2 linked regions of the Pararhizobium sp. A13 genome follow. The protein of the gene in region 1 interacts with the protein of each later gene in a pairwise test. Links are inferred from orthologs where the notes say so. Each region holds a gene or a part of one and is shown on either strand. Other genes may lie near its edges.

What was found.
Region 2: the proteins of dnaA (region 1) and WI754_RS12385 interact in binary tests that used the Escherichia coli proteins (3 or more experiments, as listed by UniProt). The link is inferred for Pararhizobium sp. A13 from one-to-one orthologs.

The regions. Positions count from the first base shown.
Region 1 is NZ_CP149510.1:1,347,646-1,360,877, forward strand. What follows is about bases 9,921-12,763. They hold dnaA (chromosomal replication initiator protein DnaA), read right to left. Parts: upstream 12,147-12,763; coding sequence 10,695-12,146; downstream 9,921-10,694. Other genes in these bases: WI754_RS06540 (M17 family metallopeptidase), read left to right, coding at 9,921-10,517. In the rest of the region: WI754_RS06495 (type II and III secretion system protein family protein), read left to right, coding at 1-609; WI754_RS06500 (CpaD family pilus assembly protein), read left to right, coding at 712-1,377; WI754_RS06505 (CpaE family protein), read left to right, coding at 1,407-2,696; WI754_RS06510 (CpaF family protein), read left to right, coding at 2,729-4,207; WI754_RS06515 (type II secretion system F family protein), read left to right, coding at 4,216-5,226; WI754_RS06520 (type II secretion system F family protein), read left to right, coding at 5,239-6,225; WI754_RS06525 (oxidoreductase), read right to left, coding at 6,297-7,148; WI754_RS06530 (LysR family transcriptional regulator), read left to right, coding at 7,257-8,147; WI754_RS06535 (tetratricopeptide repeat protein), read right to left, coding at 8,159-8,983; more of WI754_RS06540, read left to right, coding at 9,126-9,920. UniProt on the Escherichia coli protein: Plays an essential in the initiation and regulation of chromosomal replication. Binds in an ATP-dependent fashion to the origin of replication (oriC) to initiate formation of the DNA replication initiation complex once per cell cycle.
Region 2 is NZ_CP149510.1:2,521,945-2,533,249, reverse strand. What follows is about bases 8,097-11,092. They hold WI754_RS12385 (replicative DNA helicase), read left to right. Parts: upstream 8,097-8,842; coding sequence 8,843-10,342; downstream 10,343-11,092. Other genes in these bases: WI754_RS12380 (TerC family protein), read left to right, coding at 10,487-11,092; rplI (50S ribosomal protein L9), read left to right, coding at 8,097-8,447. Outside these bases: WI754_RS12425 (aldo/keto reductase), read left to right, coding at 46-1,089; WI754_RS12420 (class I SAM-dependent methyltransferase), read right to left, coding at 1,235-2,275; WI754_RS12415 (GGDEF and EAL domain-containing protein), read left to right, coding at 2,585-4,588; WI754_RS12410 (GrpB family protein), read left to right, coding at 5,130-5,690; rpsF (30S ribosomal protein S6), read left to right, coding at 5,955-6,404; rpsR (30S ribosomal protein S18), read left to right, coding at 6,417-6,665; WI754_RS12395 (DUF2232 domain-containing protein), read left to right, coding at 6,870-7,847; more of rplI, read left to right, coding at 7,872-8,096; more of WI754_RS12380, read left to right, coding at 11,093-11,131; alr (alanine racemase), read left to right, coding at 11,264-11,305. UniProt on the Escherichia coli protein: The main replicative DNA helicase, it participates in initiation and elongation during chromosome replication. Travels ahead of the DNA replisome, separating dsDNA into templates for DNA synthesis.

The sequences.
Region 1 (13,232 bases):
GCGAGCTTCTCCGTCGGTGGCGAATATCGCTTGCCCTCCGAACAGGAGATCGATGAGGATGGCGCCATAACGCGTACCAATGAGACGGTGGAATACGGCATCGGCCTGGATTTCACGCCGGTCGTCCTCGGGCCCGGCCGCATCAGTCTCGAAATTGCCACCGAGGTTTCCGAGCCCACCTGGGAAGGGTCTGTCGTCAACGCCAATGCGGCCAGCATCCCTGGCCAGACCTATATGTCGATCCGTCGCCGCAAGGCTTCCACCAGCGTCGAGCTTCCATCCGGCGGCTCCATCGTAATCGGCGGTCTGGTGCAGGACAATATCCGCCAGGCCATGTCCGGTCTTCCCGGCGTTTCCAAGATTCCGATTTTCGGGACGCTCTTCCGCTCGAAGGACTTCATTCGCAACGAGACGGAGCTTGTCATCATCGCGACGCCCTATCTGGTCCAGCCGGTTGCGCGTGCAGACCTGTCGCGGCCGGATGACAACTTCAATCCGACCGACGACCTGTCGAGCGCATTTCTCGGCGAAGTCAATCGCATCTACGGCAACCGTCAGGCAGCCCCGGTCGGGGAGTACCACGGCAATGTCGGCTTCATCTACAAATAGGCGGGACCGGACATGACGACCAAGATCATCCTGAACCGCAATATCAAGGGGCAATCGACCATGCGGCCAAACACCTCCACCGGTTCGGCTCGTCTCGCGCGGATGCTTGCGATCGGCGCCTTGCTGGTGGCGGGCGCAACCCTTGCCGGCTGCGCCAACCGCGACGGCATGTCGACCGGCGCCTTGCCCGACGACTACCGCACCCGCCATCCGATCGTGATTGCCGAAGCGGAACACGCAATCGATGTGCCGATTGCCTCCAGCGACCGGCATCTGACAATGGGCGCACGCGACGTCATCCGCGGCTTTGCTTACAGTTATAGAAATTCTGCAACCGGCACGGTGCAGATCCTGGTGCCCACCGGCTCGGTCAATGCTCACGCCGCATCGGCGCTGCGCAAGGAAATCCGCGGCGTGCTGGTCGGCGCCGGCATTCCGGCGGGGCGGCTGGCCGAGGCGAGCTATCAGGCAAGCGGCGATGGTGACGCCGCACCGATCCGGCTCAGCTATACGGCGATCACGGCAAAGACCGCACCTTGCGGCAACTGGCCGAAGGATCTTGTCGCCAATACGATCGAGAACAAGAATTATGAAAATTTTGGTTGCGCCAGCCAGGCCAATCTTGCCGCGCAGGTTTCCAACCCGATGGATCTGCTCGGCCCGCGCGCCATGTCGCCGATCGATGCGGTTCAGCGCGGCGAAGTAATCAAGGACTACCGTGGTGTCTCAACCGGGACAGAAACGACTATCAACATCAACAACAATTGATATTCCGGACGGTTTGACAGGACAGTACCATGAGCACGATTGACTACAAGATCGAGACCGCTTCCGGTGAGCCGGATGGCTTTGCCGATGCGGTCCGCCCGAGCGACGTCGATCACCTGCGGCCGCTTCCCCGCATCTCCGTGCATGCCTTCTGCGAAACGGAAGCCCTGCAGCGGATGATGGAGCGCTGCGGCCAGGACCGGCGGATGAGCAAGGTCAGTCTGCGGATCAACAGCGGCTCGATCGCCGCTGCTGCCAACATGTTTTCGACCGCGCCGACGCCAAACCTGGTCATTCTTGAAACCTCGACGGAACCGCGCCTGCTAATGGCGGAACTGGCGCCACTTGCCGCCGTCTGCGATCCCTCGACCAAGGTCATCATCATCGGTCGCTACAACGATATCCCGCTCTATCGCGAACTGATCCGCAACGGCATTTCCGAATATATCGTGGCACCGGTCGCCATGCCGGACATTCTAAGCGCCATCGCTACCATCTTCGTCGATCCGGAAGCCGAGCCGCTCGGCCGCAGCATTGCCTTCATCGGCGCCAAGGGCGGTGTCGGTTCTTCGACGCTCGCCCATAATTGCGCCTGGGGCATTTCGAACCTGTTCTCGACCGAGGTAGTGCTTGCCGACCTTGACCTGCCCTACGGCACCGCCAACATCAATTTCGACCAGGACCCGCCGCAGGGTATTTCCGAAGCGGTTTTCTCCCCGGAGCGCCTGGACGAGGTGTTCCTCGATCGCCTCCTGACCAAGTGCTCGCAGCATCTGTCGTTGCTTGCGGCACCGTCCATGCTCGACCGCCCCTATGATTTCGATGCAACGGCGTTCCAGCCGCTGATGGAAATCCTGCTGCGCAATGCGCCGGTCTCCGTGCTCGACGTGCCGCATCTGTGGGCGGACTGGACACGCACGGTGCTGGCGGAAGCCGATGAGGTGGTCGTCGTCGCGGTGCCCGATCTCGCCAACCTGCGCAACGCCAAGAACCTGTTCGATTCGCTGAAGAAAATCCGGCCGAACGACAAGACGCCGCATCTGGTGCTGAACCAGGTCGGCATGCCGAAGCGGCCGGAAATATCACCGGGCGACTTCTGCGATTCACTGGAAATCGAGCCGGTCGCGATCATTCCGTTCGATGCCGTGCTGTTCGGCAATGCGGCCAACAGCGGCCGGATGATTGCCGAGATCGACAAGAAGGCGCCGACGGCCGAGACGTTCTCGCAACTCGCCCATCTCGTGACGGGCAGGGCGACGGCCAAGAAGGCCAAGAAGGGCGGCCTCGGCAAGATGCTCGGGATGCTTGGGCGCAAATAACTGACATTTGAACGAAAATCGGATTTTAGAGCATGTTTGGTAAACGAGGAAACGACGGCTTCGGAAAGGGTGGCTCCATCAGCCCTCCTATGCAAACGCCCGTGCCCGCCGCTGCTCCCGTAGCCGCAACCGAGCGGCAGGCTGCGCCCGTTCTTGCGGAGCCTGCCCGCGAAGCTATGCCGGTGACCCGTGCGCAGCCGTCTCCGCCGCCCATCCGAAAGAAGGCAGCCCGGACCGAGGACTACTACGACACCAAGTCCCAGGTTTTCTCGGCTCTGATCGACACGATCGACCTTTCGCAGCTGGCCAAGCTCGACAACGAGAGCGCACGCGAAGAAATCCGCGATATCGTCAACGACATCATCACGATCAAGAATTTCGCGATGTCGATCTCCGAGCAGGAGGAGCTGCTCGAGGACATCTGCAACGACGTTCTCGGCTACGGTCCGCTGGAACCGCTGCTCGCACGCGACGACATCGCCGACATCATGGTCAACGGCGCCGGCCAAACCTTCATCGAAGTCGGCGGCAAGACGATCGAATCCGAGGTTCGCTTCCGCGACAACGCCCAGCTCCTGTCGATCTGCCAGCGTATCGTCTCCCAGGTCGGCCGGCGCGTCGACGAATCCTCGCCGATCTGCGACGCCCGCCTTCCCGATGGCTCGCGCGTCAACGTCATCGCCCCGCCGCTCGCCATCGACGGCACGGCTCTGACAATTCGTAAGTTCAAGAAAGACAAGCTGAAACTCGACCAGCTGGTCAAGTTCGGCGCCATCACGCCGGAAGGCGCGGTGCTCCTGCAGATCATCGGCCGCGTCCGTTGCAACGTCGTCATCTCCGGCGGTACCGGTTCCGGCAAGACGACCCTCCTCAACTGCCTGACCGGCTATATCGATCTCGATGAACGCGTCATCACCTGCGAGGATACGGCCGAACTGCAACTGCAGCAGCCGCATGTGGTGCGCCTTGAAACCCGGCCCCCGAACATCGAAGGCGAAGGCGAGATCACCATGCGTGATCTCATCAAGAACTGCCTGCGTATGCGGCCCGAGCGGATCATCGTCGGCGAAGTGCGCGGACCAGAAGTCTTCGACTTGCTTCAGGCGATGAACACCGGCCACGACGGCTCGATGGGCACCATCCACGCCAATACGCCGCGCGAATGCCTTGCCCGTATGGAATCGATGATCGCCATGGGCGGCTATACGCTGCCGGCCAAGACCGTCCGCGAAATCATTGCCGGTTCGATCGACATCATTATCCAGGCGGCGCGTCTGCGCGACGGTTCGCGCCGCATCACCCACATCTCCGAAGTCATCGGCATGGAAGGTGACGTCATCATCACTCAGGACCTGATGCGCTACGAGATCGACGGCGAAGACGCCAACGGCAAGATCATCGGCCGCCACAAGTCGACCGGCATCGGCCGCCCGCATTTCTGGGACCGCGCCCGCTATTTCAACGAGGACAAGCGGCTGGCCGCGACGCTCGACGCGATGGAAAAGGACTGATCGTTTTCATGTTCGGAATAGACATCACCATTCTGGCTATCGTCGGTCTCGTCGCCCTTGCAACGGCCGGCCTTGCCTATGGCATCCTGTTCACGCGCATCGAAACCGAGAAGAAGGCCGAAAGCCGCGTCCGCAAGGTGAAATCCGCCGAAACCGACAGGGTCAAGGTCAAGGCGGCGCGCGACCGCATGACCGAGATGTCGAAGCGACGAAAATCGGTACAGGATTCGCTGAAGGATCTCGAGAAAAAGCAGCAGGAAAAATCTGCCAAGGCGAAACCTTCGATGAAGATCAGGCTCATGCAGGCCGGTCTCAAGATATCGATCCCCCAATTCTACATTGCCAGCGTTGTCTTCGGTGTGATTGCTGCCTTGATCGCGCTGATCGCCGGGGCCATGCTGCCGATTGTTGCCGGCATTCTTCTCATCGGCACGGCCGGCTTTCCGCGCTGGTTCGTCAACTTCCTGATCAAGCGCCGCTGCAAGGCATTCCTCAACGAATTTCCCAACGCCCTTGACGTCATGGTGCGATCGATCAAGTCCGGCCTGCCGCTCAACGACGCCATCCGGCTGATCGCCGGTGACGGGCAGGAGCCGGTGAAGACCGAATTCAGACGCATCATCGAGGCGCAGCAGGTCGGCCTCAATATTCCGGAAGCCTGCGCCCGCATGATCAACAGCATTCCGCTGCCGGAGGTCAATTTCTTCGCCATCGTCATCGCCATTCAGGCGCAGGCCGGCGGCAACCTCTCCGAGGCGCTCGGCAACCTCGGCAAGGTGCTGCGCGAACGCAAGAAGATGAAGGCCAAGGTCCAGGCGCTGTCGATGGAAGCCAAGGCATCGGCCTGCATCATCGGCGCCCTGCCATTCATCGTCGCCTTTATGGTCTACATGACGTCTCCGCAATACATGATGATCCTCTTCACCGATCCGCGCGGCCACATCATCATGGGCTGCTCGGCGGTGTGGATGAGCATCGGCATCTGGGTGATGCGCAACATGATCAACTTCGACATCTAGGAAGGCCCCGGCATGAGCGAGGGCATGATCAATACCCTGACCGATCCGAACGTCATCGTCGCCTTTCTGGTGGCGGTGGCGGTGCTGGCGACGTTCTATTCGCTGGCAATACCCTTCTTCGAGAAGGGAAATCTGGACAAACGGATGAAATCCGTTGCCACCGAACGGGAACTGATCCGGGCGCGCGAACGCGCCCGCCTGAATGCCGAGGTGTCCGGCGGCAAGGCATCCCTGCGCGCCCAGAACAACACGTCGGTGCGCCAGATCGTCGAGCGGCTCAACCTGCGCAAGGCGCTGGTCGACGACAAGACCGTCAACCGGCTGAAATCGGCCGGCTACCGGTCGCAGAACGCGCTGAACATGTTTCTGGTCGCCCGCCTGTGCTTGCCGTTTCTGTTCCTTGCGGTTGGCGCGTTCTACATTTTCTTCCTCGGCTATCTCGGCGAAAAACCGTTGCCGATGCGGATCCTCGCCGTCATCGGCATTGGCTATCTTGGCTTCTACGCGCCCAATATCTTCATTTCGAATGCCGTTTCGAAACGCCAGCATTCGATCCGCCGGGCCTGGCCGGACGCGCTTGACCTTTTGCTGATCTGCGTGGAATCGGGCATCTCCATGGAACTCGCGATGCGGCGCGTGGCCGACGAAATCGCCGCGCAGTCGGCCCCGCTGGCCGAGGAACTGGTCCTCACCGTTGCGGAACTCTCCTTCCTGCCCGATCGGCGCATGGCACTGGAAAATCTCGGGACCAGAACCGGGCTGGACGAGGTCAAGTCGGTCATGCAGGCCCTGATCCAGGCGGACCGCTACGGTACGCCGATCGCCCAGGCGCTGCGGGTGCTTGCCCAGGAAAGCCGCGACCAGCGCATGAACGAGGCCGAAAAGAAGGCGGCTGCCCTGCCGCCGAAGCTGACGGTGCCGATGATCCTGTTCTTCCTGCCGGTCCTGATTGCCGTTATTCTCGGGCCGGCCGGAATCCAGGTTTCGGACAAGTTCTGAGCCCAAGCACCCGGCGCAGAATGCAGACACGACAAAGCACCGCCCTCCGAGGGCGGTGCTTTGTCTTTCAGTCACTTGGCGGCAACGGTCTCGACCGGAAAGTCCGTCGATTCAGAAAGCTTGCGCCATATTTCGACCTCGCGAGCAACGCTGGCGTTTTTCTCGCTGATCGCCGACAGCGTATCGGTGCCGAAGGGCATGCGCAGTGGCGGGTTCTCCGCATTGGCGAGCGTGATCATCGCTTTCGCAAGCCGCGCGGGATCGCCGGGCTGGCCGTGGTTCTTGGCCCCCGCGAAGTCGCGCATGGCGCCTGCCGGTGTCCGTTCGTAGTCGGCAATCGAACTCGGGCTGATGACGAGCGAGGTTTCGTCCAGAAAGTCGGTGCGGAAGAAACCCGGCTCGACGACGGTGACATCGATCCCCAGCGGCTTGACCTCGGTCGCCAGCGATTCCGAAAGACCCTCGATGGCGAACTTGGTCGAACCGTAGACACCCCAGCCGGGAAAGCCGGTATAGCCGCCGATCGACGAGATGTTCATGACATGACCAGAGCGCTGCCGACGCATGTGCGGCAACACCGCCCGCGTCACCTTCAGCAGACCGAAGACATTCGTCGCATAGAGCTTTTCGACCTCCTCGGCCGTTGCCTCCTCGACGGCGCCGAGCAAGCCGTAGCCCGCATTGTTGAGCAGGACATCGATCTTGCCGAAACGCTTGACGGCCTGTTCGACAGCGGCAAATGCCTGTCTCTCATTGGTGACGTCGAGGGCGACGGCAAGGAGATTGGGGTGATTGCCAAAGCGGTCGATGACGGTCTGCGGATTGCGCGCCGTTGCGACGACGGCATCGCCAGCATTGAGGGCTTCCTGGGTGATGAGGGCGCCGAAGCCGCGGGACGCGCCAGTGATGAACCATACACGCATGACGTTTTCCTTTCGTCGTTGGAATTTGCTTGCAGGAACAACGTAACTCAGCATGATAGATGAGATAATCTAGTTTCTCTTCCGCAACTCAGTGAGGAAACTTCATCAATGCGTCGAATTCGGGCTCAGGACCTGTCCGTCTTTCTGGCGATAGCCCAGCATCGGAGCTTCCGGAAGGCCGCGGTCGATCTCGGCGTGACCGCCTCGGCGCTTTCCCATGCATTGCGCGCGATCGAGGAGCGGCTGGATGTTCGGCTCGTTAACCGGACCACGCGGGGTGTCGGCCTGACTGAGGCCGGTGAGCGGCTTTTCGAACGGGTCCGCCCGGCCTTTCTCGACATCGACGCGGCATTGGAAGAGCTGGACACATTCCGCGGCCGACCGTTGGGGAAACTTCGAATCAACGCACCTCGCGCCGCCGCAAAGCTCGTGCTGCTGCCGACCGTTGCACGGTTCCTCAGTGAGCATCCCGCAATCGAGGTCGAGATCGTCGTCGACGACGCGCTTGTCGATATGGTGTCCGGCGGCTTCGACGCGGGCGTCCGGTTCGGCGAGACGATCGCGGCGGACATGATCGCCATTCCGATCGGGCCGCGTCACCGCTTCACGGTCGTTGCCTCACCCGATCATTTCGAGCGGCATGCGAAGCCGGTTACGCCTTACGATCTGAAAAATCATCCCTGCATCCGCTACCGGTTTGCCAGTGGAGCCTTCTACCGCTGGGAGTTCGAACGGGGTGGCCTTGAAGTCGATATGGATGTCCAGGGGCCGCTGACGCTCGGTGATCAGGACATCATGCTGCAGGCTGCGATGGACGGTGCGGGGCTCGCCTATGTCTTCGAAAGTCAGGCGAGCCGAGCAGTCGCGGAGGGGCGGCTGGTCAGCGTTCTGGAGGACTGGTGCCCCTATTATCCAGGCTTTTTCCTCTACTATCCCAGCAGACGGCAGCTGCCCGGGCCGTTGCGCGCCTTCCTGGATTTCGTGAGGGCTAAGCGCTGAGCCGACGTTCGTCAGTTCGTGGCCTTGTCTTCCTTGGAGAGCTTCTGCCAAGCGTTCTGCTGCGACATGATCGAGCGCAGATATTTGACATTGGCTTCCGCCTGATCGGGAGAAAGCTCCTGCCGGGCGATCTGCTCGGCTTCGGCAAAACGTCCCTGCAGTCCGACGGCTAGCGCCAGGTTCTGCCGGACGCTGCTGTCGGCGCCGGGCTGGCTGACCGCCGATTTCAGATAGGTTTCAGCCGTTTTCAGGTCCTTGTTCAGAAGATAGGACATCCCGAGATTGGAAAGGACCGTCGGCTCGTTCGGCTGGATGTCGAGCGCCTCGCGATAACGTTGACGCGCTTCGGACGCGCGGCCGAGCTGGTCGAGGATTGCGCCTTCCGCCGATTTCAACTTCCAGTCCGGACGGTCCGGCGTCTGGGCGCGGGAAATCGTGTTCAACGCCTGTTCCAGTTGACCCGCAGCAGCTTGCGATTTGCCATAGGCGGCGAGCACTTCGCGGTCTGTCGGGTAGTTGATCGCCACCTGCTGCATCACCGCCAGGGCCTGCGCATTGCGGCCGGTCATTCTGAGCATATTGGCATAATTCAAGCCTGCATTGCGGTCCTTGGGATTGCGCTCATAGGCCTCGCCGATGCTCTCCGCCGCTGCTGCAAGTTCCGTCGCGTTCATCGACTGAACCGGCTTGGAGAAATTGGCCGTCGGAATGGAGCCGGTCGTCAGCTCCTTCTTTTGCGTCGCACAGCCGGACAGCGCCAGCGCGACGAAGGCCGCCAGAGAGGCGGCTTTCAGAAACCGGTGATGGGAAAGAGACGAGTGTCCGCGTGACGTCATTGCCAATGCCCCTTAAGCAATTCGATAGAGCACCGGATGCAATCCCCAACAAATCGGCGCAATCTTCACTCCAGCAATAATCTGTTAACCCTAACAGAGCGTTAATCGGGTGATTCTGCACCGTGCCTTCTTAAGGATTTCCATGGCCTCCTATCAATTCATCGACCGTCCGTCGCCGTTCAACACCAGTGCCGGCAAGACCCTGCCGATCTTCGCGGTGACACCGGCCCATATCGATCTCGGCGCAATCGATCCGATCGCGCTCGACTGGGCACGCAAGGCGGGCTTCAAGGCGGAATCCGGCGCGGTTCTGCTGATCCCCTCGCAAGACGGCCAGCTCGGCGGCGCGCTGTTCGGGCTGGGCGCCAATCCGTCGGAAGCACCGTTCCTGACCGGCAAGCTGGCGCGCGCGCTGCCAGCCGGAAAATGGCATATCGAGACCGCGCCGCTGACGGCCAACCGCCTGGCGCTCGGCTACGGCCTCGGCTCTTACCGCTTCGACCGCTACAAGGCTGCGGCGAGCGAAGCGCCGACCTTGATGATCCCGGCCGATGCCGATGCCGCCGATATCAAGCGCCAGCTTGCGGGTGTTTTCCTCGCCCGCGATCTCATCAACATGCCGACCAACGACATGGGGCCGAATGCGCTGGAGGAGGCCTTCCGGGCGCTCGGCGAGCACTACAAGGCAAAGGTTTCCGTCGTTTCCGGCGACGATCTGCTGAAGCAGAACTTTCCGCTGATCCACACCGTCGGCCGCGCCAGCGCCGAAGCGCCGCGGCTGCTGGAAATGCGTTGGGGCAAGAAGGGGCATCGCAAGGTGACGCTGGTCGGCAAGGGCGTTTGCTTCGACACGGGTGGCCTCGACATCAAGCCGGCGGCCTCAATGCTTCTGATGAAGAAGGACATGGGCGGTGCTGCCAATGTCATGGGCTTGGCGCTGATGATCATGGATGCGAAGCTCAAGGTCGATCTCAGGGTGCTCGTGCCCGTCGTCGAAAACTCGATCTCCGCCAATGCCTTCCGGCCGGGCGATATCTATCGCAGCCGCAAGGGCCTGACGGTGCAGATCGACAACACCGACGCCGAAGGTCGCCTGATCCTTGCCGATGCGCTCGCCTATGCGGACGAGGAGGAAGCCGATCTCATCATCGACATGGCGACGCTGACCGGCGCCGCCCGCGTCGCGCTTGGCCCGGACCTGCCGCCCTTCTACACCGACGACGAGGATCTGGCCCATGATCTGACCGAAGCGAGCCTCACGGTCGACGATCCGCTCTGGCGCATGCCGCTCTACAAGGGTTACGAGAAGGACATCTCAGCCCGCATCGCCGATCTCACCAATGCGCCGTCGGGCGGCATGGCCGGATCGATCACTGCGGCGCTCTTTCTCAAGCGCTTCGTGACCAACAGCAAGAGCTGGGCCCATTTCGACATCTTCGGCTGGGCCCCGACCGAACGCCCGCACTCGCCGCTTGGCGGCGAGGCGCAGGCGATCCGCGCGCTGTATCATCTGATCGCGAAGGGGAAGAAGTAGGTCGTTCGCTTGCGGAGGGCTTCCCCCCTCTGTCACCTCAAGGGGGGAGATCGTTCGTGCCGCTCATAAGCGCAAGTAAGGGGCGCACGATAGTCGCTGTCAATCTCCCCCTTGAGGGGGAGATGTCCCGGAGGGACAGGGGGGTAAACCCTCTTCAGATGAGGACCCGATGGTCCACTACTCGTTGATCAGCCGCTTCAAGAGCTCGATCTCGTGGCTGAGCTTCGTGTCGCCGGAAATCAGGTCTTCGATCTTGCGCACGGCGTGCAGCACCGTCGTATGGTCGCGCCCGCCAAAACGGCGGCCGATTTCCGGGAAGGAGCGGGGAGTGAGCGTCTTGGCCAGATACATGGCGATCTGGCGCGGCTTGACGATGACCCGCGTGCGGCGGTTGGAGACCAGTTCCTGCCGCGACACATTGTAGTGCTTGGCGACGACGCGCTGGATGTCCTCGATGCGAACCCGGCGCGGCTCGCCGGCATTGACCAGATGGCCGAGCAGCTCATCAACGCGCTCGATCGACAGCTGCGGCTCGAAGCTGCGGCGGAAGAGCAGCTGGTTGAAGGCGCCTTCCAGCTCGCGGCCGCTCGCCGTGATATTGCGGGCGACGTGACTCAGGATATCGGCCGGGATATCCAGCGAGGCATCGTCCTGCCGGGCGACCTCGAGGCGGCGCTTGAGAATTTCGAGGCGCATCTCGTAGTCAGGGCCGTCCATTTCGATGGCAACGCCACCCTGCAGCCGCGAGCGAACGCGCGGATCGAGCGATTCCAGTTCCCACGGCGCCCGGTCGGCAGCAACGACGACCTGCTTGGCGCTGTCGAGCAGCATGTTGAGAAGATGGCAGAATTCATGCTGGATCGACTTGCCCTGCAGGAACTGCATGTCGTCGATCACCAGAAGATCGATGTTGCGCAGCGTTTCCTTGAGCGAGAGCGCGTCATTGTCGCGGATCGCGGTTGCAAAGCGCCACATGAAATACTCGGCCGTCAGGTAGACGACGCGCGGTACGCGCGGGCTCTGGATCGCCGCCGTGGCGATTGCCTGCAACAGATGCGTCTTGCCAAGACCGACCGTCGAATGGACGAACAGCGGGTTGAAACGCACGGCACCGGCGCCGGCCTCGGCGATCGTCTTTGCAGCGGCAAGGGCGACGCGGTTCGAGGAGCCCTCGACGAAGCTTTCGAAGGTGTAGCGTGGATCGAGCGGCGAACCGAACAACGGTCCCGCGACCGGCTGCTGCTTCTGAAGAGTGCTGACCGTGGCTGCGGCATGATGGGCAAGCGGCTGCGCCGATGCCCGGCGCGCAGTTGCCGGTGCGACTGTGTCGGTGTGGTTTGCCTGCGGGGCATCCTCGTGAAGGCCGGGCCGCGCGCCGCGTGTGGCACTGCGCACCAGGATTTCCACCTTCAGGATCTCCGCATCCTCCTGCTGGAAGAGGTTGGTGATCAAGTCGAGATAGCGGTTGTTGATCCAGGATTTCAGAAAGGTCGTCGGTACAGATAGCCGCACGACGCTCTTTGAGACGGAGTGCAGTTTCAACCGGCCGAACCAACTGGCAAAAACATCGGCGCCCACCTGGGCTTTCAAGCGCGCACTGACCCGCTCGAAAAGCGCGCTATGGCCCATCTCGCCTTTTTCCGCTGCCGCACCGCCAGACGGGTTTGCCGCGATCTGACGTCCATTCTCCCCGTTTTCGAATACAATCGCCGCCGTCACCGAATTACTTAGCATATTGCCGCCTTCCAATATCATTCCGCGACGCCGTCATTGCTGCCGGCGTCAGCCTTTATGTTTGTCGTGAACGGCCCTTGTTCAAAGGCATGCCGCCCAATTCAAACGCTCTCCGTGCCAAAAGAGGAATCCTCATCTTCCTCTTTTGGTCCGGTTTCCGTGCAAATCCGTTTGGCCTAAAGGCAAAACGCATGTCCCGCTTGCACGGGTTCATTCCAGTGTCCGGTGCCGGCCCTCGTGTAAATGCCGGTTCCGTTCAGTCCCTCGTCCCTCGACCGGCCTTTCCCGACCCTCGTTACAAAAAGGGCAGGCCAGTTGCTGCGAATGCGTCCTCGTCCGCATTGCGGCCACCATCTCTGCGCAGCACGGTAAAGCCGTCGCTGACGCATGATCGGGTGTCTCGAGGTTGTACCCACGTTTACAATCATAGATAGCAAAGTGTCATTCCGAGCAAACATGTTGCGCGGCTGAAAACACCCTGTACTGATTGATGGAACGTTGTGGAACCACCCCGTTACAGAAGGTTCAAGTGAAACTGCGCAGCCCGTTGAAAGGCCGCCTTTTCATCTTGTCTACAGGTATCCCCCGCGCCTTCTGTGGGAGGCATTTAGGCAGGATCGTGACACAAGATCAATCGTGATTTTTACGGTTCGGTAAGAGCTGGGCGTTGACTCTCATAGCGTGTCCTGCATCGGCCAGAAGCCTGCGCAAGAGAATCGCTTTTGAATCAAGGGCTTTGATTTTTGGCCCGGAAGTTAGCTGGCGAAAAACAAAAAAAATAAAAAATATCTTGACTCGCCACGCGCCTTAACGGGCCTTGGGTGGACCGGCATGTGTCCGAGCATCCTCGCGCAAATGACTGATTTTATTAAAAAAAATATGTCATTGTGCTGACATGTTGTCTTGCTCAAGGATTGGGCATCGACGGGCGGTCAGTGCGAATCGGAAAAGCCCAGTCGCAAGACCGGGCTAAATCGTTGA
Region 2 (11,305 bases), 1.2 Mb from region 1 along the record:
CAAACAGCCACTACATTCGCCGCCGAACCAGATCGAGGCACTCCCATGCGCTACAAGACACTCGGCCGCACCGGCATCCGCATTTCCGAAATCTGCCTTGGCACCATGACCTGGGGCTCGCAAAACACCGAGGCCGAGGCCCACGAGCAACTCGGCTACGCGGTTGACGAAGGCATCAACTTCATCGATACGGCCGAGCTCTATCCTGTGACGCCGCTTTCGGCCGAAACGCAAGGGCGCACGGAAGCCTATATCGGCACGTGGCTGAAGGCGCGCGGAAAACGCGATGACGTCGTCGTCGCCACCAAGGTCGCCGGTCCCGGACGCCCCTATATCCGCGGCGGCAGCCCGATGAGCCCCGCCACCATGCGGATCGCGCTCGATGAAAGCCTGAAACGGCTCCAGACGGATTATGTCGATCTCTATCAACTGCATTGGCCGAACCGCGGCCACTACCACTTCCGCAACGCCTGGACCTACAATCCGTCGAAGCAGGACAGGTCGACTGTGCCGGGTGAACTTCTGGCGATCCTCGAAACGCTCGGAGAATTCGTGCAGGCAGGCAAGGTCCGCGCCGTCGGCCTGTCGAACGACACCGCCTGGGGCGCGATGACGATGCTGTCGCTTGCCGAGAAACACGGCCTGCCGCGCATCGCCTCCATACAGAACGAGTACAACTTCCTGTACCGCGCCTTCGATCTCGACCTCGCCGAAGTCAGCCATCACGAGGATATCGGCCTGCTCGCCTATTCGCCGCTCGCAGCCGGCCTGATGACCGGCAAATATCTCAACGGCGCGTGCCCTGCAGGTTCCCGCCTCTCCATCAACGGCGACCTTGGCGGCCGCTACACCGAATACCAGGGACCCGCCGTCGCCGCCTATGCCGAACTCGCCCGCGCCCACAGCCTCGATCTCGCCCAGATGCAACTCGCCTTCAGCCTCACCCGCCCCTTCATGACCTCGGTCATTATCGGCGCGACGAGCATGGCGCAGTTGAAGACGGATATCGGCGCCAAGGATGTAAAGCTGTCGGCGGCGGTGATGGAAGGGATCGGGCATCTGCATCGGCAGTTCCCGGCGCCGATCTGAAGAATACCGAAACGCAGCCGGTCAATGGCTGCCTGGAGCAGGAGACGGTGTGAGACAGGCATCATGGCTGCGGCCAACCTTCTGATCCCACACCAGGATGGCCCGCTGCGCGCAGCAGGCCATCGCAAAGCCTAAACTCAAACGTTCACAAACGCCTGATCGTGCCGTAGACGATGTTCCGGTTCGCGCCGAACCAGACACTCGCGTCAACGCTGTTGCGCTCGACGCTCGAATTGATGACATTCCACATGTCCGCCTCCGAGCGCAGCAGCAGCGCCCAGTTCATGTAGGACTCCATATAGCCATCGTCGGCCATGTCGTCGGCGAAATTGGCGAAGAGGAAGACGCCGCCCGGCTTCAGCATATCCATGCAGGCCTGCGTCAGCTTGATCGCGACTTTGTCGGCGAGATAGTCATAGAGGCCAGCGGCATAGATGAAATCGAACTTGCCAAGCTGATGCTTCTTGCTGAGCAGCCCGCGGACCGAACCATCGATCGCCTCGATGCAGGTGCCCTGGAAATCCCGTGTGATCGATCCGATGCTGAGAGGATCCTGATCGAGAGCGACCCACCGCCTGATCCGCCCTTCCTGGAGCGCGACCGAGCTGTCGGCCTCCCGCAGATGGCCGGCGGCGACCGTGAGTATCTCGGTTTCGGGGCCTTTTTCCGCGGCGATCTCGTCAACGTAGCGGGTCAGAATGTCACGCCGCTCCCTGACCGCGACGGGGCCGGGCGCGTTCCTGGTATATTCATAAATCCCGAGCCCAAGCGGCGTGGATTTTGCGACTTCGTGCGCAACGGCCGGGTGGCCATAGATGAAGTCGATCAAGCTCGCGTCACCGGAATAACCGCGCGGCTTCTCGAAAGACCAGCGCGTGAACGGATCCTGCTGAAAGATCTTCGCCGACGGATGGCTCTGCACGATCGGGATCAGCGCCTGCCAGACGCTTGGTTCGAACTTGTTGCGCGTCTCATGAAGCGCCCCGATAAGCCGCTTTACGGTCTGCGCCGGATCGCGGCGTTCTTCGATCTGCTGCAGGGCAATCGCCAGCACGAGCGCGAGTTCAGCTTTCGCTGTTGCGAGCTGATCATCGTGTCGGTCGGTTTTGGCGGGGGAAAGTTCGGTGATGATGGCTTGGGGGGTAATCAGGCTTTCGCCGTCGAAGGCAATGTTAAATTGGGACACTCGAACCTCGTGGGTTAATAGATCATTAATATAATGGTGAAAAATAGATGAAGTGCCAATCCGAGCGACCCCGTTTTCGCGGGTTATGGTTAATGCACTCGCGTGTCGGTTGACTCCGCCGCGGGTGCGTCGACGCTCGTCGCCAAGTTCAGAAAAAGTTAATGCACCTGTCCTATTGTGCCGAAAACTGCTGCCCTTTCCTGATAGCTTGCCTATCCGGATGGCCGGCGTGGGGCGACTGAGACAGCGTCGACTGTTGGAAAGAGACCTCAAGCTCTAGAGAATGCGACGCAACGCAATGGAAAGTGCATGAAGCACACGTTGGCCGACGTAGTTGAAATCGATCTCCATACCGAGCCGCCGAGACCGGCCTCGGCGGAGCTTCGTGCGCTCTATCGGGAGGAAGGCCAAAGCACGCGCAGGCAGGCCACCAGACAAGGACTCTGGATCGCCGTCGCCGCCTATCTTCTGTTTTCGATCACCGACATTTTGCTCGTTCCGGACGTCGCGCTCTACGCGATCGCCGCCCGCTTCGCCGTCGGCATCGTCGCAATCGCCGCGCTCGAAATACAGGTCCGCTTGAATGCCAGCGCGAACGCGATCGATGCCACCAGTGCGTGCGCGGTTATCCTTGCCTATGCCGGTTGGCTATGCACGGCCATGATGACATCGGATATTCAGAGCATATCCTACTACATGGTCTTCGGTGCCATCTTCATGATGAGCGTCAACCTGTTCTTCAGCTTCCACTTTCGCCTTTCAGTCGTTGCATCGGTCGTCATTCTCCTCATTTTCCTGGCCGCTCTGCTGTCCTTCCCACCGATGGACCCCACCTACAAGCTGGCATTCGGGACCTTTTGCGCCTCCTGCTTCGTCTTCACGTCCTATGTGAACTGGAAGCTCAACAGGGAACGCTACAAGGTCTTCCTCAACGCCCTGGAGGCGAAGGTTCAGCACAACGAGGCATCCGAACGGGGAAAAGCTCTGCTGAGGCTGTCGAACACCGATCCCTTGACGGGTCTTGCAAATCGCCGGGCAATCGACCAGAGGCTGCGTTACTACTGGGACGACTGGCAAAAATCCGGCCGGAACTTTGCAGCAATCCTGATCGACGTCGATTTCTTCAAGAGATACAACGACTGCTACGGCCATCAGGAGGGCGATCGCTGCCTCATCCTCGTCGCCAATGCACTCGAGGCCTCGATCAGTCCCTACGGCGGCTCGATCGGACGCTATGGCGGCGAAGAGTTCATCGTTCTCGCTCGCCTGGACACCGGCGAGCGGGTGGCGGATCTTGCAGAAGCCATTCGTCGCACGGTCGAGGACCTGGCTCTGGCGCATGGGCAGCGGCGGGATGGGACCTCGATCGTCACCGTCAGCGTTGGCGCCTCGTTTACCAGGAATCAAACGGGTACGAAGCTCGAGAAGATCATCCACGAGGCGGACCGCGCGCTTTATGCAGCCAAGGCAAGCGGTCGCAATTGCGTCCGCCTGTTCGATCCGAACGATCCCCAGAGCAGCGATGAGAGCGAGAACGTCGCGGCTTTGCTGAAGATCGCGATCGACCAGAAACTCGTTTCCCTCGTCTATCAGCCGATAAGAAACGCCGTGTCGGGCCGGATCGAAGCCGTCGAGGCGCTGATGCGCCTGAGAATGCTGGATGGCACCGCGGTGACGCCGAGCCTTTTCATTCCCGTCGCGGAACGAACCGGCGCCATCCTGGAGCTGGGGCGCTGGGCCATACGGACGGTGTGCCGCGAACTCCTGATGGACGACCACGTGCCGGTCGTCAGCGTCAACGTCTCGCCAATTCAGCTCAAGGCCCCCGGCTTTGCGGCCTCCGTCGCTGCGATCCTCGGAGAGACAGGCGTCGCCGGCGGCCGGCTAGCGCTGGAGATCACCGAAGGTCTCGAGATGGAGATGCATTCGGACATTCTCCGCTGCATCAGCGACCTGAAGACGCTGGGCATCAAGATCTGGCTCGATGATTTTGGAACCGGCTTTGCCGGTCTTTCGTGGCTTCGCCTGATCGATTTCGACACGGTGAAGATCGACCGCTCGTTCCTGCACGATTGCGGCACCCCGCGCGGCAAGGCCATGCTCCAGGATATCATCGGCCTCGTGCGAAATCGCGGCCACAATATCCTCGTCGAAGGCGTGGAAACCGATGACCAGCTCAGGCTCATGCAGGAATTCCGCATAGACCAGGTGCAAGGCTACCACGTCGGCCGCCCGGCACCCGCGGAAAATTTCACGGCGCCCCCACCCGCCGATCCGCGCCGGGCGCGACTGGTCAGTCCACTGCGGGGATGAGGCGGTCGAGGGTTTGCCGCTTTAAGGCTTGGAAGTGGGTCCTCGGGCCTGACCCGAGGATCCACGCCCAGGCCGCGACAGGCTCCGGTGCGGCATACCCTCGGCCTCAATCATCCCCGCTCATCCCTGCCCCTCGCGCCCATGCCATACTCGCCCCCGTCCCGCCCTCGGATACACTGCCAGCCGTGGCAGCCAGGCGGGGCCGGCGCCGGGTTCGGGGAAAGGACGGAAGTCCCCGAGGCCGGGGTTCGCAAGAAGGTTCCCCTCCGCAGGCCGATGCTGCTGCTGCTGCTGCGGGCATGCAATCGCGCAGAGGGCCGACGAGGCCGTAGCGGAACGCGTTTGCGGGCAGAAACCGCCGAACGGGGCGCCGAAAGGTGTCACCTATTCTATTCCTACGAGGCAGCTTTCAGCACCCCGTCCGAACTGCTCTTTGAAAACCACGGCGGTTTTCCGCGCGTGGACGAAGGCGTTGCCCACTTCCGCGCGCTTTGAGAATCGGGCACTGTGCAACCATAACTTGAACCATATGATGCCCAAAATGAGCACAATAAAGGTTGTCGATTACGATCCGGCATGGCCTGGGCTATTCGAGCGGGACAAGTCTCGGATACTGACGCTTATCGGCGATATGGTGAACGATATCCACCATATCGGGAGCACCTCGGTCGTCGGCCTGCCGGCGAAGCCGAAGATCGACATCGATGCAGTGCTTCTCAGTGAAACACTGGTCCCTGCTGCGGTCGAGCGCGTGAAGTCGCTCGCGGAGTTTACCTTTCATGGCGATCCTTACGGCGATGGCATGTGGACCTTCACCTCGGGTCACCGATCCTATGGGACCCGCCTCTACCTCTGCGGGCCGGGAAACGTCACGCACGACAACCGCGTCCTGTTTCGGGACTGGCTCCGCACGCACCCGGACGCCGCCGCCGCATATGCAGCACTGAAGGGCAAGCTGGCAGCGGAGGCAGATGGCGATTGGAAATTCTACACTGGCGGCAAATCCGACTTCGTCGCGAGGACCGTGCGGCAGGCATCCACCGAGCGTGTACGTAGAATAGCGCTACGGATGGAGCGCGCAGGCCACGCGGCCCCGTGCTAATTTCCCCTCGCCCCTTGCTTCCTGGCCGAAAATGCGTATAAGCGCGCTGTTCGCAACATCCGGTCTTCTGGCTGGTGGCTGAACGGAGGGCCGGTTTCCCTTAGAAACCTGTCAGGACCTAAAGGGGTCCAGCCTCCCGTGTCTCCGCTCTCGACCGTCTCGAAACAACACTTTCTTGCCGGCTGTCCGCAGCCAATAGAACAGTCGTTGAGGCTTAGCCGCTGGGGTCCGGGTGACGATTAACGCAAGAAAGGCTTGGCCATCATGGCTCTTTATGAACATGTATTCCTTGCCCGGCAGGATATTTCCGCTCAGCAGGTCGACGCTCTCGTCGAACAGTACAAGGGTGTACTGGAAGCTAACGGCGGAAAAGTCGGGCGCGTCGAAAACTGGGGCCTCAAGTCCCTGACGTATCGCATCAACAAGAACCGCAAGGCTCACTACGTTCTGATGGACATCGATGCTCCGGCACCGGCCGTTCACGAAGTCGAGCGCCAGATGCGCATCAACGAAGATGTTCTTCGTTACATGACCATCGCTGTCGAGAAGCATGAAGACGGCCCGTCCGCCATGATGCAGAAGCGCGACCGCGACGACCGTCCGCGCCGCGATGGCGACCGTCCTGACCGTGGCGGCTTCGGCGACCGTGGTCCGCGCCCGGACCGTGGTGATCGTGAAGACCGTCCGCGCCGTCCGCGCGAAGACCGGGCATAAGGAGAAAAGATCATGGCTGATACATTGTCCGCTCCGGCACGCCGCCCGTTCCATCGCCGTCGCAAGACCTGCCCCTTCTCCGGCGCCAACGCTCCGAAGATCGACTACAAGGACATCCGTCTCCTGCAGCGCTACATTTCCGAGCGCGGCAAGATCGTTCCTTCGCGTATCACGGCAGTCTCCCAGAAGAAGCAGCGCGAACTGGCCCAGGCCATCAAGCGCGCCCGCTTCCTCGGCCTCCTGCCCTACGTCATGTCCTAAGACTTGACCGTCCGTCAGTCTGTTGACTCGACGGAAGCTGACTCAAGGTGAGGCGAACGGCCATCCGGCATCGCCTCACCTTCTCCCTTCCGCGTTGGGCGCGGATCGGAAACGCCGGCGCAAACTTGCGCTAAAACCCATGTTGAGGCTTCGTTCCTTCATCAGGAAACGCCTCTAACTGCTTGATAAGCAGGACAGCGACCCGTGAAGACACTGAATGCAACATCGCTGCTGACCGGCGCGCTTGCCGGCATTACCGCCGCCCTGCTTTTGCTCGGGGCGACGCCGCAGTCGTATTTTGCCATCCTGCTCGTTATCGCTTCCGCGCTGCCTGTTCTCATCGCCGGCCTCGGCTGGGGCAATGCCGCCGCCGCCGTTGCCGTTGTCGTCGCGGGCCTCGGCCTTGCGTTGTTTGCCTCCCCATTGTCTGCCTTTTTCGTCGTGATCCTCATGCTTGCGCCGGCCGCCTGGCTCAGCCACCTCGCCAATCTGGCACGGCCGGCTTCCGAGATCGGTGGCCCGAAGGACGCGCTTGCCTGGTATCCGCTCTCCGATATCCTCGCCCACCTCGTGCTGCTGGTCACGGTCGCGGCTATCATCATTGGCGCGGCGCTGGGATATGATGACCGTTTCGCCAGCATCGTGGTCGATCAGGTGCTGATCGCGATGAAGGCGCAGGACCCGCTGCTCAACCCTGCTCCGGCGGTGGTCGAGCAGATCAAGTCCCTCTTCCAGGTCGCCTGGCCGCTCTTGTTCGGCGCCCTCTGGGTGATGATCCTGTTTGCGGCCTATTACATCGCCAGCCGCATCGTCCAGACCTCAGGCAAAGGCCTGCGCCCGCGCGAGGACATGCCATCGACGCTGCGCATGCACCGCTATTCCATCTTCGCCTTCCTCGGCGGCCTGGTTCTCGCCTTCATGGGCGGCACACCGGCCATCATCGGCGCGCTCATCTGCGGCACCTTCGGCGCGGGCTTCCTGCTTGCCGGGTTCGCCGTCTTCCATTTCCGCACGCGCGGCAAGTCCTGGCGGCTGCCCGTTTTGTGGATCGGCTACATGTCGGTTCTGATCTTCCAGGTGCCGGCATTCTTCTTTCTCCTGTCGGGTCTGATGGACACGCGGCGCGCCATCGCGCTGTCGCCGGCAGGGAAAACAACTGACACTGAAACAAAAGACCTCTGAACAGACAAACGAAAGGACATCACCATGCAAGTCATTCTTCTCGAACGCGTCGCCAAGCTCGGCCAGATGGGCGAAACCGTCAAGGTTCGCGACGGCTTTGCCCGTAACTACCTCTTGCCGCTCGGCAAGGCGCTGCGCGCCAACGAAGCCAACAAGAAGCGTTTCGAAGCCGAGCGCGCGACGCTGGAAGCCCGCAACCTCGAGCGCAAGTCCGAAGCCCAGACCGTTGCCGAACAGCTGGACGGCAAGTCCTTCGTCGTCGTCCGCTCGGCTGGCGAAACCGGTCAGCTCTACGGTTCGGTCGCTGCTCGCGATATCGTTGAAGTTCTGGGTGCCGAAGGCTTCAACATCGGCCGCAACCAGGTCGACCTCAACAACCCGATCAAGACGATCGGCTTGCATGACGTCGTCCTGCACCTGCATGCCGAAGTCGAAATCAAGGTTCAGATGAACGTTGCCCGTTCGGCTGAAGAAGCAGAACGCCAGCTCAAGGGCGAAAGCCTCACCTCTGCCGACGCCATCTACGGCGTTGACGAAGACGCGTTGAAGCCGGAAGATTTCTTCAACCCGGAAGCTGAATTCGAAGCCGAAGAAGAATAAGCTTCTTAAAAGCACGCGGCGCCGATCGCAGCGCCTGTTTTGAACAAAAAGGCCCGCGGCCCGTCCGCGGGCCTTTCTGCGTCTGAGGATGGGCGGTTGCATCCTGAACGGTGGACAGCCGGACAGTTGCCGCCAAAAAATCCTGTGACCGGTTCGAACCGAGGTTAGAATAACCGCTGACGACAGCGATTCGCATCAGAAATCCGGTCAATAGCCAATGCCCGTATCGACAGATTTTTCGCGTTCAGCAGCGGAACCCTGTGAACAACGGTGACGGCTTGCCCCCGGATCAAATGCGTCGGCGGCTGTTGCAGCGATACACTTGACCCCTGGCCCCAACGCTCGCAAATCGGGTACCGCAACCATCAGACCACGCGAGACAGAGACGGAACGCCATGAACGAAGCAGCGCGCAGACTTGTCCCCATTGCCAAGGATCAGGCCGAAGCACAGTATCGCGAAGCGCCGAACAATCTCGAGGCCGAGCAGGCGCTCCTGGGCGCCATTCTCGTCAACAACGATGCCTTCTATCGCGTCTCGGACTTCCTGAAGCCGGTTCATCTCAACGAGCCATTGCACCGCAAGATCTTCGAGGTCGCCGGCGACATCATCCGCATGGGAAAGACCGCCAACCCGGTCACCATCAAGACGTTCCTGAAGGCCGACGAGAAGGTCGGCGACATGACGGTGGCGCAATATCTCGCCCGTCTCGCCTCGGAAGCCGTCTCGATCATCAACGCGGAAGATTACGGCCGGGCGATCTATGATCTGGCACTGCGCCGCTCACTGATCACCATCGGCGAGGACATGGTCAACATCGCCTATGACGCGCCGCTCGACATGCCGCCGCAGAGCCAGATCGAGGATGCCGAACGCCGCCTGTTCGAACTCGCTGAAACCGGCCGCTACGATGGCGGCTTCCAGTCGTTCAACGACGCGGTGGCATTGGCGATCGACATGGCGGGGCAGGCCTTCGAGCGCGACGGTTCGCTCTCAGGCATCTCGACCGGCATTCACTCGCTCGACGCCCGCATGGGCGGCCTGCAGCGCTCCGACTTGATCGTTCTTGCCGGACGTCCGGGCATGGGCAAGACCTCGCTTGCAACCAACATCGCCTACAACATCGCTGCGTCCTATGAAGGCGAAGTGCAGGCCGACGGTTCGATGAAGGCGAAGAACGGCGGCGTCGTCGGTTTCTATTCGCTCGAAATGTCGTCTGAGCAGCTGGCAACGCGTATCATTTCCGAGCAGACGGAAGTCTCCTCCTCGAAGATCCGCCGCGGCGATATTTCCGAGCACGATTTCGAGAAGCTCGTGGCATGCTCTCAACATATGCAGAAGGTGCCGCTCTATATCGACCAGACCGGTGGTATTTCGATCGCCCAACTTTCCGCCCGTGCCCGCCGCCTCAAGCGTCAGCGCGGTCTCGACTGCCTCGTGGTGGACTATATCCAGCTGATGACCGGCTCCGGCAAATCGAGCGACAACCGCGTGCAGGAAATCACCCAGATCACCACGGGCCTGAAGGCACTAGGCAAGGAGCTGAACGTGCCGATCATCGCACTCTCCCAGCTCTCCCGCCAGGTGGAAAGCCGCGAGGACAAGCGGCCTCAACTCTCCGACCTTCGCGAATCTGGTTCGATCGAGCAGGACGCCGACGTCGTGCTCTTCGTGTTCCGCGAGGAATACTACGTCAAGAACATGGAGCCGCGCGACGAGTTCGATCCGAAATATGAAGAGTGGAAGATGCAGTTCGAAAAGGTGAAGGGCACCGCCGACGTGATCATCGCCAAGCAGCGTCACGGGCCGACCGGCACCGTCAAGCTCGCCTTCCAGTCGGAATTCACCCGCTTCACCGACCTCGCCGATCCGTCCTTCACACAGTACGAGCATTGATTGGAAAAGACCGCTTCCGGAGGGTCAATGGGGTTCGCCACGTTGCAAATTGCCGGACTTCCGGATAAGCGAAAACAAAATTAGCTGAATAGCCGCGGCTGCAATGGCCGTGGTCCAACGTCTCTAGTCTGGGGAAATCTCTTCATGGACGCCTTAATCGCGCTGCTGCAGGTGCTTGCGATCGACCTCGTGCTCGCAGGCGACAACGCCATCGTCATCGGTCTGGCGGCAGCCGGTCTTCCCAAGGAGCAGCGCGGCAAGGCGATCCTGATCGGGATCGCGGCGGCGACCGTGCTGCGTATCGCCTTTGCGCTGCTCACGACACAATTGCTCGAAATTCTTGGCCTGCTGCTCGTCGGTGGCATCCTGCTCCTGTGGGTCTGCTGGAAGATGTGGCGTGAAATCAGAACCACCGCGAAGGAAGAAGCCCAAGGTCTGGAAACGCTGACCGGTGAGGATATCGACGAAAACGGCGTGGTCGGCAATCGCGCGCCGCGCAAGACGCTGAAACAGGCCGCCATTCAGATCGTCGTTGCCGACGTCTCGATGTCGCTCGACAACGTGCTCGCCGTTGCCGGTGCCGCGCGCGAACACCCCAACATCCTCATCATTGGCCTTGCGGTGTCCGTCGCGCTGATGGGTGTCGCCGCATCGTTTATCGCCAAGCTGCTGCACCGCTATCACTGGATTTCTTATGTCGGTCTCGCCATCATCCTCTTCGTTGCACTGAAGATGATCTACGAAGGCTTCATGGAAGTGGAGCCGATTCTGACCTCGTCGTTCATGTAATCGGCGAATGGTTGCCGGCGGGAAGACCGCCGGTTGCCGCTGTGAAAAATACGCCGGGAAGCGGCTACAGACTTGCTGCTTCCGCGAACGCTGCAATTGCAGTTGGGGACGCTTGGCTGTATCCCTTTTGCCATGGCCCAATCGCACGATCCCTCCTCCACCCTTCCCGCATTT